Regions from separate parts of the Cupriavidus sp. P-10 genome, predicted to be linked through region 2. Evidence: riboswitches for the same ligand, from Rfam matches in the RefSeq annotation. Region 2 holds a riboswitch; the other holds the start of a gene.
What was found. A riboswitch is a leader RNA that binds a small molecule or an ion and turns the genes downstream of it on or off. The one in region 2 is predicted to bind glycine.

Region 1 (4,207 bases), on a different replicon from region 2:
GTGTTGCTGAGCCGGTAGTTGTCGTAGTGGTAGCCGAAGGTGACCCAGTGGCCGCCCTTGAGCTGCTGCGGGCGGTAGTCGGCCTTCAGGTCGAGCGTGCGCCAGCCGGTGCCGTCGCCATAGGTCACCGTGCCCGGGCCATTGCCCGCAGTACTGGCGGTGCGGCTGATGTCCTTGCTGACGTCGAACAATGACGCCACGCCGGAGAAGTTCCACCCGGTCTCGTTGCGCGTGCGCAGCGACAGGCCATACAGCCAGCGCGCGTCTTCGCCGTTGCTCGGCGCAAACGCGTTGGCGGGGATCACGTAGCGGAAGCCGCCGATATTGACCGGGCCGCTCGACACCACGTTGCCGTTGGCATCGCGCAGGTAGCTGGCGGTGGTGCTGGAGCGGTCCTGCTGCCAGTAGGCGGCAGTAAACTGCGCCTGCAACGTATTGGTGATGTCGTAGCCGAGCTTGACCTTGAGCTGGTCCTGCACGGTATGCGTGACGCCCTCGCTGTTGACGCCCATCACGGTGCGATCGGCGCCGGTCTGGTCCTGGTCGAAATAGGCGCCGGTGACCGGCTTGTCGGCCGAGCTGGCGCGCACGTTCGAACGCGCCGCGGTATAGAAGCTCAGCGGCTGGCTCTTGCTGTCCTGCCGATCGACGCTGACCAGCCACGAAAACGGTCCGACGCGGTCGCCTACGTAGGCGTTGGCGTGCACGCCGTTGAAATTGTCGTGCGTGCCATACAGGTTGAAGCGCTGCGTGAACAGCTGCACGCTGGCATCGCCTTCGAACTTCTCCGGCGTGCGCGTGCTGATCAGCACGGTCGCGCCCAGCGAGTTGCCGGGGTACAGCGCCGAATACGGGCCATACAGCACGTCTACGCGCTCGATCTCGGCGGCATTGACCAGCGACCAGCGCGGCGGGAAGGTGAAATCGGAGCCCAGCAGGTTGGACAGCAGCAGGCCGTCGGCATAGACCAGCCCGCGCGCCGACTGGCGCGAGCTGGTGCTGCGCACCGAGATGATCGAATTCATATCGCCGATGAAGCGCTTGCGCACGGCGAGGTTGGGCGCGTACTTGAGCGCGTCTTCGGTGTTGACGACGTTGAAGTCCGCCATGCGCGCGGCGCTGATGCCGTAGGCGGGCGATGGCGTATTGGGCGGCGTGGCGGGCGTTTCGCCGCGCTCGGTCCTGGCCGAGACCACGACTTCCTGCAACGGTTGCGGCGCGCTGACGGGTCCATCCGCCTGCGCGCCGGCGATGCCGGGGCCCATCAGCGCGGCCGAAGCGGCCAGCGCAATCCGATTTCTTGTCACTGAAATACCTTTTCTGTTCTTCTGGCTCGCCCGACCGGTGCGCCGTATCCGGCTCGTGGTACGGCGCACTTCCTCCGCGTAGCGAGTGCTGACATTCTAGGTGGCGGGATGGATTGCCGCAGTGCGACATAGCGCCGCGCCAGAACGGAAGTGACTCGACCGCCCATGCGGGGGCATCAAGTTCTATACGCGTTTACCCGCATACCCACATGCGGCCTTTGTCTCTAGATTTGCCCGGATTGGCGTTCGCGCCAACGTGATGCTGGGAGAGACTGATCCGGCGGCAGCCGCCGCGGACAGCGCCGAAGGAGCAACCGCCCCGGAAACTCTCAGGCAAAAGGACCGGTATCACGCGTCACAGCACTCTGAAGAATGCCGCCATCGTCAGCCGGCATACCGAAGGAGCAAGCGGCCCTCGCCACCGGTACTACCGGCACCCCGGTGACTGTCGTGAATCTCTCAGGTCAGGAACAGAGGGGGCGTCCGCTACGCATGTCGCGTACGGGCTCCAATCCCGACGTTTCTGGACTGCCAGATCATGAAGACAATCGCCGTCATCGGCGGTGGCATCACCGGTGTCACCACGGCCTACGCGCTCGCCCGGCGCGGATTCTCCGTCACCCTGTTCGAGCGGCACCGCTACGCCGCGATGGAAACCTCGTTCGCCAACGGCGGACAGCTGTCCGCCTCCAACGCCGAGGTCTGGACGCACTGGTCCACCATCATCAAGGGCCTGAAGTGGATGCTGCGCAGCGATGCGCCGCTGCTGGTGAACCCGCGCCCGAACTGGCACAAGCTGAGCTGGTTCGCCGGGTTCATTGCCTCGATCCCGCACTACCGACGCAACACCATCGAGACCGCGCGCCTGGCCATCGCGGCGCGCGAGCACCTGTTCGCGTGGGCGGCGCAGGAAGGCATCGACTTTGACCACAAGCGCGAAGGCATCCTGCATATCTACCGCGACAAGGCCGGTTTCGAGCATGCGGGCCGCGTCTCGGCGCTGCTGGCACAGGGCGGGCTGGAGCGCCGGGCGGTGACGCCGGCGGAAATGCGCGCGATCGAGCCGACGCTGGCCGGCACGTACTACGGCGGTTATTTCACCGAAAGCGATTCGACCGGCGATATCCACAAGTTCACCAGCGGCCTGGCCGCCGCCATCGAACGCATGGGCGTGCGCTGCCGCTACGGCGAGGACGTGCGCAATGTCACCACCGATGGCCGCAGCGCCCGCGTCACGGTTCAGGAAGGCGCGGAAAGCACCACCTCGACCTTCGATGGCGCGGTGATCTGCGCCGGTACCGTGAGCCGCGCGCTGGCCGCCGGGCTGGGCGACCGCGTCAACATCTATCCGGTCAAGGGCTATTCCATCACCGTCAACCTGGACGACGCCGCCAGCCGCGCCGCGGCGCCAACCGTCAGCCTGCTCGACGACGAGACCAAGCTGGTCACCAGCCGCCTCGGCGACGACCGCTTCCGCGTGGCCGGCACCGCTGAGTTCAACGGCTTCAACCGCGACATCCGCGCCGACCGCATCCGGCCGCTGGTGGAATGGGTGCAGCAGTGCTTCCCGGGCGTCAGCACGCGCAGCGTGGTGCCATGGGCGGGGCTGCGGCCGATGCTGCCCGACATGCTGCCGCGCGTGGGCCGCGGGCGGGCGCGCTGCATCTTCTACAACACCGGGCACGGGCACCTTGGCTGGACGTTGTCAGCGGTGACGGCGGATATGGTGGCCGGGGTGGTGGCGCAGGCGCTGCTTGAGCCGAAGATGCCGGGCGTGGGTTCGCTGGCAATTGCCAAGGCTTGAGATCGCGTGTTAAGCGCGTCGCTATTGCCAGCGCCGGCCCTCTCCCCCAGCCCCTCTCCCGCGAGCGGGAGAGGGGCCGGGAGAGGGAGAAAACCATCGCGGGCGAAGGCGTTCGAGCTTGCTACTACCCTCCGCATACGCTCCCCTCGCCTGCGGGAGAGGGGTGGGGGAGAGGGCGTAAGCCTTCACGGAGTGAAGCGCCACCGCCCGCCGTGAACTACTCAGGCCGGCGCAAACACCGGCACTGGCGCGCCGTCCACGCTGGGCGCGAACTTGACCTTCACCTTCTGCCCGATGCGGACCTCATCGAGATCGCAATCGACGATATGGGTCATCATGGTCACGCCCTCGTCGAGCTTCACATAGGCAATGCAGAACGGCTGCGGGCCAGCCTTGCGCGTGACGCTGTACGAGTAGATGGTGCCACGGCCGCTGGCGGTCTTCCAGACCGTATCGCCCATGCAGAACGGGCACAGCGTGCGCGGATACCAGTGCGTCTTGCCGCACGACTGGCAGTGCTTGACCAGCAGGCGGCCTTCGCGCGCGGCCTGCCAGAACTCGACGTTGTCGGGCTGTTCGTCCGGGGCCTTGTAGGCCATGGGAGTGTGTGGGGTCGTCATGTCAGTTGCTCCGGCGATCGTTCATTATTCGCGCTCGAGGATCAGGGTGGCGCTGCCGTGGCGCGAGCCCAGGTAGCCGCCGGTGCCTTGCGCCAGCGCCAGGTCGCAGTTCTTCACCTGCACCGCCGGATGCGCTTCGCCGCGCAACTGGCGCACCGCCTCGATCACCTTGGTGATGCCGCCGCGGTTGGCCGGGTGGTTGTTGCACAGGCCGCCGCCATCGGTATTGAACGGCAGCTTGCCGACGCCCGAGATCAGGTTGCCGTCGGCCACGAACTTGCCGCCCTCGCCCTTCTTGCAGAAGCCCAGGTCTTCCAGCTGCATCAGCACGGTGATGGTGAAGCTGTCGTAGATCGAGGCGTACTTGATGTCGGCCGGGGTCACGCCGGCTTCCGCGAATGCGGCCGCGCCGGAGAACTTCGCACCCGACCAGCTCAGGTCGACCTCGCCGCCCAGCTGGCCCTTGACGTATTCGC
Region 2 (4,207 bases):
GCCATCGGCGTTGTCGAAGCCCGTCGCTTCCTCGCCGTCGGCCGCTTCGGGCTTGGTGCCCTTGCGCTTGAGCCACTCCAGGAATTCAAGGGTATTGGTCCAGCGCGACTGTGCCTGCCGTTCGTCGAAGCTGTCGTACAGGTAGGCCTCGTAGTGGATGCCGGCCATCATGTCGTCGAGCACTTCGGTGGCCGGGTCCTTGGCCGCGCGGTCGGCCAGCCGCACCATCGATTCGCAGAACACCCGCAGCGGCTCCAGCTGGCGCGGCTGCAGCTTGCCTTCGATGCCGCCCATCATCGCCGCTTCGAACAGCGAGACCTTGGCCTGCCCGGCGAACGTGCCCAGCACTTCCAGCGTGGTGTTGCCAACGCCGCGGCGCGGCGTGGTGATCGCGCGGATGAAGGCGGGATCGTCGTCGGGGTTGGCGATCAGGCGCAGGTAGGCGCAGATGTCCTTGATCTCGGCCTTGTCGAAGAAGCTCTGGCCGCCCGACAGCACATAGGGGATGCGCTCGCGGCGCAGGATCTGCTCGAACAACCTCGCCTGGTGGTTGCCGCGGTACAGGATGGCGTAGTCGCGGAACTGCGCGCGGCGCTCGAACTTGTGCGCGGACAGGCGGAACACCACCGACTCGGCCTCGTGCTCCTCGTCGTTCATCGGGTGGATGGCAATGGGGTCGCCCATGCCGTGCTCGCTCCACAGCTTCTTGTCGAACAGCTTGGGATTGTTGGCGATGACCGCGTTTGCCGCCTCGAGGATGCGCACCGTGGAGCGATAGTTCTGCTCCAGCTTGATGACCTTGAGGTTGGGGAAATCTGTCTGCAGCCCGCGCAGGTTATCCAGCGTGGCGCCGCGCCAGCCGTAGATGGCCTGGTCGTCGTCGCCCACCGCGGTAAAGGCCGGCGCGCGCAGGTGCGAGCCGCCCGCCAGCAGCTTGAGCAACTGGTACTGGCAGGCGTTGGTGTCCTGGTATTCGTCGACCAGGAAGTAGCGCAGCCGGTTCTGCCACTTGAGCTGTACCGCTTCATTGCGCGCGAACAGTTCCGCGGGCAGGCGGATCAGGTCGTCGAAGTCGACCGCCTGGTAGGCATGCAGCGTGGCGACGTAGTTGCGGTAGACCAGCGCGGCCTGGTGCTCGTCGGCATTGGCGGCCTGCGCGATGGCGGCCTCCGGATCGATCATGCCGTTTTTCCACAGCGATATCGTGCTCTGCACGCCGCGAATCAGCTTCTTGTCGGTGGTGCCGAGCTGCTCCTGGATCAGGCCGAAGCAGTCGTCCGAATCCATGATCGAGAACTGCGGCTTCAGGCCGACGTGCTCCGCCTCCATGCGCAGGATCTGCACGCCCAGCGAGTGGAAGGTACAGACCGTCAGCTGCTTGAGCGGGATGCGCTTGCCTTCGCGCGTGGTCTTGCCTTCCATCAGCTTGCCGATGCGCTCCTGCATCTCCTTGGCGGCCTTGTTGGTGAAGGTGACGGCGGCGATATGGCGCGGCTCGAAGCCTTTGTCCTCGATCAGGTGCGCGATCTTCTGCGTGATGACGCGGGTCTTGCCGGAGCCCGCCCCGGCCAGCACCAGGCAGGGGCCGTCCAGGTAGCGGACGGCTTCGGATTGGGCGGAATTCAGGCCGTGGCTCATGTGAAAGGCGCTCGGGAAATGAAGCGGAATGGGGCGAATGAATGGGGCGAAGGAATGGGGCGTACGAGGCGCGCGCCATGGGCAGCACACGTGCCCGGCGGCAAAGCTCTCGATGCTAACACGCTGGGCCTGGCCGGTCAGTCAGCGCCTGCCGCATCGTCGGCCCTCGTTGTGTCACTGGCGTAACACTTCGTAAAGGCCGGAGCCAATGAACGTGCACCAGGCTCTAACTGTTATGTCCAGGCGTGTCCCGGACATGCAATATCCATCACTCGGAGCCAACAATGAAAACCCTGCAGACATTGACCAAAGTGACCCTGATCGGCGCGATGGTCGCGGCATTCGCCGGTTGCGCGGACATGACCCCGAAGCAACGCAACACCGCCATCGGCGCGGGTGCGGGCGCCGTGGGCGGCGCCGTCCTGACCGAGGGCAGCGCACTGGGTACGCTGGGCGGCGCGGCCGTGGGCGGCGTGATCGGTAATGTCGTGACCGACGACAAGAAAAAGTAAGCCTCTCGCCAGACCCGGCTTCACGCCCCTGGCGGCGGGGCGCAGGAACGGGTACAGCCGCCGGGCGGCCGTCCGGCTTGGTTTGACAAAGGCCGGGGCCTCCCGTACATTGCGCGCATCCGACCGGGAGAGCGCGCAGAACTGCGCCGCCGAAGGGGTATCACCCGAAAACTCTCAGGCACCACGGACCGTTCGGATCGGCATGCAACATGCACACGATGCATGCCGCACTCTGGAGAGCGGCACCCGCCATTCGTGGCGAGCGTGCCCACCGAAGGGGCGCGCGAGGATGGGGTTCAACGAATCCGCCTCGTAATCTCTCAGGTATCGAGGACAGAGGGGTCATCCGCCGCAGCGGATTGCTTGCCTATTGGCATGGCGATCGTTGCGGCGGATGACCCTTTTTTGTTTTCGCAACCCGACATTGCCCCCGAGGATTCCATGACGCTCCAGGCCACGCCCCTCAACGCCATCCACCGCGCCCTCGGCGCCCGCATGGTCGACTTCGGCGGCTGGGACATGCCGGTCAACTACGGCTCCCAGATCGAAGAGCACAACGCCGTGCGCACCGACGCCGGCATGTTCGACGTGTCGCATATGTGCGTGGTCGATCTCAACGGCCCCAATACCCGCACCTTCCTGCGCGGCCTGCTGGCCAACAACGTCGACAAGCTGCAGACGCCCGGCAAGGCGCTGTACTCGTGCATGCTGGACGAGAAAGGCGGTGTCATCGATGACCTGATCGTCTATTTCTTTGCCGAGGACCGTTTCCGCCTGGTGGTCAACGCCGGCACCGCGGTCGGCGATATCGACTGGATCCGCGCGCGCAATGACGCCACCGGCAGCGGCGTGACCATCACCCCGCGTCGTGAAGACGTCGCGCCCGCGGGCGTGCAGCCGCTGGCGATCGTCGCAGTCCAGGGCCCTGACGCCCGCGCCAAGGTGTGGAGCACGTTCCCGTCGACCCAACCTTCCGATGCGCTCAAGCCCTTCAACGCTGTCGTGGTCCAGGATCCCGCCCTGGGCGAGGTCATGGTCGCGCGCACCGGCTACACCGGCGAAGACGGTTTCGAGCTGGTGGTGCCGGCCGCAAGCGTCGCCGGCCTGTGGGAAAAGCTGAATGCCGCGGGCGTGCGCCCGGCCGGCCTGGGCGCGCGCGACACGCTACGCCTGGAAGCCGGCATGAACCTGTACGGCCAGGACATGGACATCAGCACCTCGCCGCTGGACGCCGGCCTGGCCTGGACTGTGGACCTGCAGAGCGAACGCGACTTCACCGGCAAGGGGGCGCTGGCCGCCGCCGGTTCTCGCCAGCAGTTCCTTGGCCTCATCCTGCGTGATAAAGGCGGCGTGCTGCGCGCCCACCAGAAGGTCATCACCCCCGCCGGTGACGGCGAAATCACCAGCGGCACCTTCAGCCCCTCACTGTCGCAATCGATCGCGTTCGCACGCCTGCCGCAAGGCGTGAATGTCGGCGACACGGTGCAGGTGGAGATCCGCGACCGCAAACTCAACGCGACTGTGGTTAAACTGCCGTTTGTGCGTAATGGCAAGGCACTCGTGAGCTAAGGGAAACACCCGCTCACCCAACGGTCGCCCTCGCCTGCCGGCAGCGTTGCCGGGCAGGCATCACCCAACAAGAAACAGATCTGAATCCGGAGAACCTTCATGAATTTCCCCGCCGACCTCAAATACACCGAATCGCATGAGTGGGTGCGCGTCGAAGCCGACGGCACGCTCACCATCGGCATCACCGACCACGCACAGGACGCATTGGGCGACATCGTCTTCCTGGAACTGCCCGAAGTGGGCAAGTCGGTCGGTGCCGGCGACGCGCTGGCAGTGGTCGAATCGGTGAAGGCCGCTTCCGACATCTATGCCCCGGTGGCCGGCGAAGTGATCGCCGTGAACGAGGCCGCCACGGCCGCGCCGGAAAGCGTCAACGCCAACGCCTTCGACGCCTGGCTGTTCAAGCTCAAGCCGGCCAACAGCGACGACGTCAACGGCCTGATGTCGGCCGACGCGTACAAGGCCAGCGTCGGCGCCTGATCGACACA

Region 1: another riboswitch for glycine. It lies ahead of CTP10_RS18615 (D-amino acid dehydrogenase); the one in region 2 lies ahead of gcvT (glycine cleavage system aminomethyltransferase GcvT).

Annotation. Positions count from the first base shown of each region.
Region 1 covers NZ_AP025171.1:318,128-322,334, reverse strand. Annotated here, with positions in the region: gene CTP10_RS18620 (TonB-dependent receptor) at 1-1,307, opposite strand, end outside; glycine riboswitch at 1,561-1,662, shown strand; glycine riboswitch at 1,663-1,791, shown strand; gene CTP10_RS18615 (D-amino acid dehydrogenase) at 1,846-3,111, shown strand; gene CTP10_RS18610 (Zn-ribbon domain-containing OB-fold protein) at 3,333-3,731, opposite strand; gene CTP10_RS18605 (thiolase domain-containing protein) at 3,756-4,207, opposite strand, start outside.
Region 2 covers NZ_AP025170.1:3,560,187-3,564,393, forward strand. Annotated here, with positions in the region: gene CTP10_RS16485 (UvrD-helicase domain-containing protein) at 1-1,638, opposite strand, end outside; gene CTP10_RS16490 (glycine zipper 2TM domain-containing protein) at 1,923-2,150, shown strand; glycine riboswitch at 2,265-2,351, shown strand; glycine riboswitch at 2,373-2,497, shown strand; gene gcvT (glycine cleavage system aminomethyltransferase GcvT) at 2,592-3,719, shown strand; gene gcvH (glycine cleavage system protein GcvH) at 3,819-4,199, shown strand.